Regions from separate parts of the Pseudomonas alkylphenolica genome, predicted to be linked through region 1. Evidence: predicted binding sites of a transcription regulator. Region 1 holds the regulator's gene; the other holds the start of a gene.
What was found. The regulator FliA, encoded in region 1, starts transcription of late flagellar genes. The targets are predictions, from matches to a motif close to CTAAAGTTTNNNNNNNNNNNGCCGNTAA.
Positions count from the first base shown of each region.

Region 1 (4,213 bases):
TTGTCACCGCCCAGGCCGAGCTCAGTAGCCGCAGCGAAAGCGAAGACGGCAACCGCCAGCTGTTTGCAGGCTTGCCGCTGACCGCCTCCGAGCCGCTAGTCGAGACGCCTGTGGAAACGCCGGCCGCACCGGTTGCTGCAGCTGCCGCGCCGGTTGACCCGCGCTTGTTCGATGCCATGCGCTCCGAGCTCAGCGGCCTGCGCGAGTTGCTCGAAGTGCAGCTCGGTTCGCTGGCCTGGAGTCAGCTGCAGGGTAACCAGCCGCAGCAGGCCAACCTCTGGCGCCGTCTGCAGCGTATCGGTCTGTCCGGCCCGCTGGCGCATGAGCTGCTGGCGCAGATCGCCGGCATCGAAGAGCCTCGTCATGCCTGGCGCATGCTGCTCGCCCATCTGGCGCGGCGTATCGATGTGCCGGAAGTCGAGCCGATCGAAGAGGGCGGGGTGATCGCCATGGTCGGGCCGGCGGGCATGGGCAAGACCACCACCCTGGCCAAGCTGGCAGCGCGTTATGTGCTCAAGTATGGCGCGCAGAATCTGGCGCTGGTGAGCATGGACAGTTTTCGCATCGGCGCCCAGGAGCAGCTCAAGACCCTGGGGCGCATCCTCAATGTCTCGGTGACCCACGTCGATCCCGGCCAGTCTCTGGCCCAGGCGCTGGAGCCGTTGTTGCGCAAGCGCGTGGTGCTGATCGATACCGCTGGCCTGCAAGCCAGTGATCCGGCCCTGCGCATGCAGCTGGAAACCCTGGCAGGACGTGGTATTGCGTCTAAAAATTATCTGGTGCTGGCGACGACCAGCCAGAAGCAGGTGCTCACTGCCGCCTATCACAGCTACAAGCGCTGCGGGCTGGCAGGGTGCATCCTGACCAAGCTTGATGAAACGGCCTGCCTCGGCGAAGTCCTGAGCCTGGCCATCAGTCACGAATTGCCAGTGGCCTATCTTACTGATGGGCCGCGCATTCCTGACGATCTGCACCTACCGCGTCGGCACCAGCTGGTCAGCCGCGCGGTGAGTGTGCAGATGCAGGACGAGCCCAGCGAAGAGGCAATGGCCGATATGTTCGCTGATCTCTACCACAGCCCCGGCAAGCGTGTTGGCTGAGGTGATTGTGAAGACGTTGCAAAGTATCTGCATTGATGGACTGCCAGGCATTTTTCAGGTGTTGAAAGCGCAGCCGGTCATGTGGCCTCGGTCTAAGCAAGACAAGGTAATGAACAAACATGGGTAGCATGCATCCCGTACAGGTGATCGCCGTGACTGGCGGCAAAGGTGGCGTCGGCAAGACCAATGTGTCGGTGAACCTGTCATTGGCGCTGGCAGAGCTTGGCCGTCGGGTCATGCTGCTGGATGCCGACCTGGGCCTGGCCAATGTCGACGTATTGCTCGGCCTGACGCCCAAGCGCACCCTGGCCGACGTGATCGAGGGCCGCTGCGAGCTGCGCGACGTGCTGCTGCAGGGGCCGGGTGGCGTGCGCATTGTGCCCGCCGCTTCCGGCACGCAGAGCATGGTGCACCTGGCGCCTGCCCAGCATGCAGGTCTGATTCAGGCCTTCAGCGAGATCGGCGACAACCTCGATGTGCTGGTGATCGATACCGCTGCTGGTATTGGTGACTCGGTAGTCAGTTTTGTCCGCGCAGCCCAGGAAGTGCTGCTGGTGGTGTGCGACGAGCCGACCTCGATCACCGATGCCTACGCGCTGATCAAGCTGCTCAACCGCGATTACGGCATGAACCGCTTCCGGGTCCTGGCCAACATGGCGCAAAGCCCGCAGGAAGGGCGCAACCTGTTCGCCAAGTTGACCAAGGTCACTGATCGCTTCCTCGACGTCGCCCTACAATACGTCGGCGCGGTGCCTTACGACGAATGTGTGCGCAAGGCAGTGCAAAAGCAGCGAGCGGTCTATGAAGCCTTTCCGCGTTCCAAGTGCGCGCTGGCATTCAAGGCCATTGCCCAGAAGGTCGACACCTGGCCGCTGCCTGCCAACCCGCGTGGTCACCTGGAGTTTTTTGTCGAGCGCCTGGTGCAGCCGACGAGTGCGGGACCTGTGCTATGAACGCAAGCGGATACCGGATGTACAGCAACGCGTCTCGCGATGGTCAGTACGAGTTGATCGAGCGCTACGCGCCGTTGGTCAAGCGTATTGCCTATCACTTGCTGGCGCGTTTGCCGGCCAGTGTCCAGGTCGAGGATCTGATCCAGGCCGGCATGATCGGCCTGCTCGAAGTCAGCAACAAGTATGACGCGAGCAAGGGTGCCAGTTTCGAGACCTACGCCGGTATCCGTATCCGTGGGGCAATGCTTGACGAAGTACGTAAAGGGGACTGGGCACCGCGCTCGGTCCACCGTAATACCCGCATGGTCAGTGACGCGATTCGTGCAATTGAAGCAAAAACCGGCCGTGACGCTAAAGATCACGAGGTTGCTGCCGAACTTCAATTGAGTCTCGATGATTACTACGGGATTTTGAATGACACCCTGGGCAGCCGCCTGTTCAGTTTCGACGACCTGTTACAGGACGGCGAACATGAAGGCCTGCACGAGGACGGCGCCAGTGCCCAGCTCGAGCCTTCGCGCGATCTGGAAGACGAGCGTTTTCAGGCAGCCCTGGCAGATGCCATTGCCAACCTGCCTGAACGCGAGCGTCTGGTCCTGGCGCTGTACTACGACGAAGAGCTGAACCTCAAGGAAATCGGTGAGGTCCTGGGTGTCAGCGAGTCGCGCGTCAGCCAGTTGCACAGCCAGTGCGCGGCGCGTTTGCGTGGTCGCCTGGGGGAATGGCGGGCGCGTTGAACGCAGGTTCAATGCAGTCGCGAAATGTAGTGCCCGAATTGATTGAATGCGCGTTCAGCGCTGAGCGCGTTAAAGACTGCTTGGAGGTCTAATTGAACAAAGACATGAAAATCCTCATCGTCGACGACTTTTCGACGATGCGGCGGATCATCAAGAACCTGCTGCGTGACCTGGGCTTCACCAATACCCAGGAAGCCGATGACGGCAACACGGCGCTGCCGATGCTCGAAAGCGGTCATTTCGATTTTCTCGTGACCGACTGGAACATGCCGGGCATGTCCGGTATCGACCTGCTGCGCAAAGTGCGTGCCGACGAGCGCCTCAAGCACCTGCCGGTGCTGATGGTGACTGCTGAAGCCAAGCGCGAGCAGATCATCGAAGCGGCCCAGGCCGGCGTCAACGGCTATGTGGTCAAGCCGTTCACTGCCCAGGTGCTGAAAGAAAAGATCGAGAAGATCTTCGAGCGCGTCAACAGCTAAGACACGCCACGGGGGCGCTATGGAGCAAACACATTCATCGTTGGACGGCTTCGAGTCGACACTGAAGAAGCATGCCCACGAACTGGTCGACAGTCTCGAGCGGGGCAAATTCGGCGACGCGGTGCAACTGATCCATCAGCTGAACCAGACCCGTGACCGTGGCCTGTACCAGGAAGTCGGCAAGCTTACGCGTGAGCTGCACAGTGCGATCGTCAGTTTCCAGATCGATCCGCAAATGCCGCAGGCCGAGGAAGTCTCGCAGATCACCGATGCGACCGAGCGCCTGTCCTATGTGGTCAAGCTGACCGAGGGCGCGGCGAACCGGACCATGGATCTGGTCGAGGAGAGCACTCCGGTCCTCCACGAGCTGAGTGACGAAGCCCGCGATCTGCGCGCCGACTGGCAGCGCTTCTTGCGCCGCGAAGTGGCTGCGCCGGAGTTTCGCGAGCTGATGCACCGCGTCGACCGCTTCCTGGAGCGTAGTGAGGAAGGCAGCCGCAAGGTCGCCGGCCACCTCAACGACATTCTCCTGGCTCAGGACTATCAGGACCTGACCGGTCAGGTGATCAAACGTGTCACGGCACTGGTCACCGAAGTAGAAAGCAATCTGCTCAAGCTCGTGCTGATGGCCAGTCAAGTCGACCGCTTTGCCGGTATCGAACATGACCACCAGCAGCTGCGCGCTGAAAAAGATCAAGAAAAACATCCGACTCGGGGTGAAGGTCCACAGATTCATGCCGATAAACGTGAAGACGTTGTGTCCGGTCAGGACGATGTCGACGATCTGCTGTCCAGTCTGGGTTTTTAGGGAGCACGTTTAATGAGCTTCGGCGCCGATGAAGAAATCCTTCAGGATTTTCTGGTAGAAGCCGGCGAGATTCTTGAGCAACTGTCCGAGCAACTGGTCGAGCTGGAAAGCCGTCCGGATGATGCCGATCTGCTCA
Region 1 covers NZ_CP009048.1:4,097,618-4,101,830, reverse strand. Annotated here, with positions in the region: gene flhF (flagellar biosynthesis GTPase FlhF) at 1-1,100, shown strand, start outside; gene fleN (flagellar synthesis regulator FleN) at 1,220-2,053, shown strand; gene fliA (RNA polymerase sigma factor FliA) at 2,050-2,790, shown strand; gene PSAKL28_RS18750 (chemotaxis response regulator CheY) at 2,895-3,269, shown strand; gene PSAKL28_RS18745 (protein phosphatase CheZ) at 3,289-4,077, shown strand; gene PSAKL28_RS18740 (chemotaxis protein CheA) at 4,090-4,213, shown strand, end outside.

Region 2 (4,213 bases), 1.1 Mb from region 1:
GCAGAACAGAGGGGGCGATTGTAGCGCATGGGTCAGGCGCTGCGGGTGCTGAAGGCGGTCAAGGCGCGCTCGATACATTGCGCGGTCTTGGCAAAGGCCTGCACGCTGATGTCAGCCAGCGGTTTTGCACCCTGGTCGGCGATCAGCAGCATCACTACGCGGCCATTGCTCGACAGCGAGCGCAACAGCAGATGTTCGCTGCGAAACAATGCGCGCAAGCGGGCCGGAAGCAGTGCCGAGAATTGTGCGTGATTTTCGGGGGTCAGGCGCAGTTGCGCCGACGCGCTCAACAGGCGCTGAAGCAGTTTGCTCTGTTCAACAGGCAAAACCAGGCCAGCCGCTTCTGGCGCCAGTCCGGCAATCTGATGAACCCGCAGCTGAGTCTGGGTCTTGTCGGTCATCAGCAGCATGACCCGCTGCATGCCACAGGCGACCAAGGCATCTCGGGCCAGGGTCGTCAGGTGAATGGCATTGCTGAACGGGCTGGGCTCGACCAGTAGCTCGGCGCACAGCTTGCGCCAGGTGCCCAGGGCCTGGGCCGAGGGCGGCGGCGGGGCGATCAGCCCCTGGTGCAGGCGCCGTTGATGCCAGGGCCAGAGCAGGGCTTCGGCCGGGTGAAACAGGTCATGGCAGGCATGGTGGCGGGCGCTGATGGCCGCTTGTTGGTGCACCAGCTGTTGCACATCATCCAGTGAGGTCTGCAGGTACAGGCTGGTGAGCAGTTGCCAGCGTCGAACATGGGCGTTGGTCCAGCCAACTTGTGCCGCCAGTGCCAGGCCGTTGGCCAGGAGTACGGTGTTGGCGGGCTGATTGAACCAGCGGCGCAGGTTCGGGTTGTCGTCCAGACGCTGCTGTTGGCGCAGGTTGTTTCGATCACGGGCGATGTGCAGTGCCTTGGCCAGCAAGCGCCGCTCTTCCTGCAGCAGGTGATAGCCGCGCGTGACCCACTCCGGCAGGCGCCAGTGTTCGGCTAATGCCTGGCACAAGCTGAGCAGCCGTACCCCGAACAGCTCCAGTTCTACCTGCGGTGCCGATTCGCCCTTGTGCACCACGCGCAGTTCCCAGTCTTCAAGCAGCTTGGGAAAGGACAGGGCCAGTGGCCATAAAGGCGACAGGAACAACAGGCTGCCCCAGTGTATTTCCTGCCAGAGCCGCGCCAGGCGGCTGGCGAACAGGCCGTTGGCCTGCTGGCTGGCATGTTGGCTGACCAGCTGCAATTGGCGCAAGGTTGGCGCAATTTCCCCCTCGGGGAGCGCCGGCAAGCGCTCCAGCAGCGCTGAAGTGCGTGCCAGCCCCAGGCGATTGAGGGCGACTTCCAGGCTTTCGGCGGGTTCGCCGATGCTGGCATGGGTGTGATGGTTGGCCTCGCGCATGACGCTGAGTACCAGCGCCGGGCTGTCCTGCATCACCTCGGCAATGTCGCGCAGCGAGCTGCGGTTGTCGGCAATGCTGGCTTTTACCCGTTCGTAGCTGGCCAGCGGAACTGGCAGGCGAACGCTATCGAGTAGTTTGACCCAGGCATCGAGTGTTTTTGGTATTTGATCTGGCACGATGATTTCAATAGGTATGCTGGAGGGGCCGAACTGGCTTTTCGCCGTGAGTGACTATAGTCTGGCGCAGATCTGCCGATAAGTAGAAGAAGAGTTTTATTAACTTCCGCTCACGACCCTGACCACGACAGTAAGTGCTTTCTATCTATGGCTAAAATTATCGGCATCATCGTCGTATTCGCGAGTGTGCTCGGCGGATATGTTCTATCCCACGGCAAAATTGCCGCACTGATTCAGCCCTTCGAGGTGTTGATCATCGGTGGCGCGGCCTTTGGTGCGTTCCTGCAGGCGAACCCCGGTTACATGACCATGCATGTAATCAAGAAGTCGCTGAAGATGTTTGGTACGCGCTTTACCCATACCTTCTATATCGAGGTGCTCGGGCTGGTCTACGAGATCCTCAACAAGAGCCGGCGCGAAGGCATGATGGCGATTGAAGCCGATATCGAAGACGCCGCCTCCAGTCCGATTTTTGCCAAGTACCCCGCGGTGCTCGGTGATGAGCGCATGACTGCGTTCATCTGCGACTACCTGCGCATCATGTCCACCGGCAACATGGCTCCGCATGAACTCGAAGGCCTGTTCGACATGGAGCTGCTGAGCATGAAGGAAGAGCTCGAACACCCGTCCCATGCCGTGACCGGTATCGCCGACGGTATGCCAGGCTTCGGTATTGTTGCGGCGGTACTGGGGATCGTGGTGACCATGGCCTCGCTGGGCGATGGCGACCAGAAATCCATCGGCCTGCACGTGGGTGCGGCGCTGGTCGGTACCTTCTTCGGTATTCTCGCGGCGTACGGTTTCTTTGGCCCGCTGGCTACTGCCTTGCGTCAGGATGCCCGGGAAGAGCTCAACGTCTATGAAGCCATCAAGGCTTCGCTGGTAGCCTCGGCTTCTGGCATGCCGCCGTCGCTGGCTGTGGAATTTGGACGCAAGGTGCTGTTCCCAGCCCACCGTCCGAGCTTCGCCGAGCTGGAACAAGCGGTTCGCGGACGCTGAGTCATGGAGAACAACCAACCCATTATCGTCAAACGCGTCAAACGCTTTGGCGACGGCCACCACGGTGGCGCCTGGAAGATCGCCTTCGCCGACTTCGCTACGGCGATGATGGCGTTCTTCCTGGTGCTCTGGCTGCTGTCGACGGCCACGCCGGAACAGAAGATCGCCATTGCCGGCTACTTCAAGGACCCGATCGGTTTTTCCGAAAGCGGCACGCCTTATGTTATTGACCTGGGGGGCTCGCCACAGCTTGCTCCGGAAAAGACCATCAACCCGGAAGTGAAGTCCGAGCCGACCCCGGACACCAGTATCCAGCTGGGCCAGGACAAGGTTGAAAGCATGGCCGAGCAGGTTGAGCGCGAGCGTCTCGAGTTGCTCTTGCAGGAATTGCAGAACAAGGTCGAAGAAAACCCGCAGCTGCAGAAGTTCAAGGACCAGATCCTCTTCGAAATTACCCAGGATGGTCTGCGCATCCAGATCATGGATGCCGAAAACCGGCCCATGTTCGACCTGGGCAGCGCCCGCTTGCAGCCGTACTTCGAAGATATCCTGCTGGCCATGGCCGACACCATCAAGGCGGTGCCGAACAAAATCAGTATCAGCGGCCATACCGATGCCAAGCCATATGCCGGCACCGGTGACTTCGGCAACTGGGAGCTGTCGGCCAACCGTGCCAACGCGGCGCGGCGCGCCCTGGTTGCCGGTGGCTACCCGGATACGCAGGTTGCACGGGTGGTCGGTTATGCCTCGTCATCGTTGTTTGACCGGGCGAACCCGCTCAACCCGGTCAACCGGCGCATCGACATCATTGTCCTGACCAAGAAGGCCCAGCGGACCCTTGAAGGCGAGCAGCCAGCTGCGCCAGACGCCAATGCGCCGGCTCCAGCGCCTGCAGTGCCGGCCCCGGCGCCCGAGGCCGAGCCGATGCAGCCGCGCGAGCTGCGCCAGAAGCTGAACATCTTCGAGGATGGTGTGTTGAAGATGGATGAGAGCAAGGAGTAATCCTGTGTTCTGATCACAACGCCCGTGAGTGGCGATGCTCGCGGGCGTTGTGCTTTGTGGGAGGGTTCAGAAGCCGCGGCGGATCTTGGCCTTCAGGTCGGCGTGAAAGAAGCCGGCGTTCAGGCGGTTGGTGGCGTCGGCGCCAGCTTCTTCTTTGGTGATCGAACGTTTGAAGGTCTGTTCGTCATGGTAGGCGAGGACGAACAGGTCGATATGCTCGCGTGAGCTCATGATCGGCCACTTGTCCAGGTAGTCGGGCAATGTGCTCTCTGCACATTGGAACAGCGATACCCGGCGATTGCTGAGGGTGGCAGCACCGAGCTGGAAGGGCACCCACCAGGTATCGGCGTTCTCTTCGGATAGCACGCTGATCAGGTGCGTACAGCTGCTGATATTGCTACAGACCAGGCCGAAGATGTCGTCGCCGGTCTGCCCGGCGTCGCCATCGAACAGATCCAGGTGAGTAGCAATGCCTTCGAGCTTCAGGCGTTCGCTGATGATGTAGGCATTCAGGCGTTGCGGGTGGCGATAGCTGATAACGACGGGCATCAGGCGGGCCCTCCTGGTGCACAGGCTGGGTGGCGGGTACCTAAGTATCGAATTGTCATTGTTGATTCCTTTCATACTCAGAGCATGGAGTTGATTCGCTTGGTCGTGGCGAA
Region 2 covers NZ_CP009048.1:5,242,249-5,246,461, reverse strand. Annotated here, with positions in the region: gene PSAKL28_RS24080 (HDOD domain-containing protein) at 33-1,568, opposite strand; gene motA (flagellar motor stator protein MotA) at 1,698-2,549, shown strand; gene motB (flagellar motor protein MotB) at 2,553-3,551, shown strand; gene PSAKL28_RS24065 (toll/interleukin-1 receptor domain-containing protein) at 3,618-4,100, opposite strand.
Region 2: a site for FliA is predicted at 1,605-1,632, ahead of motA (flagellar motor stator protein MotA). Genes of this name have one in related genera too.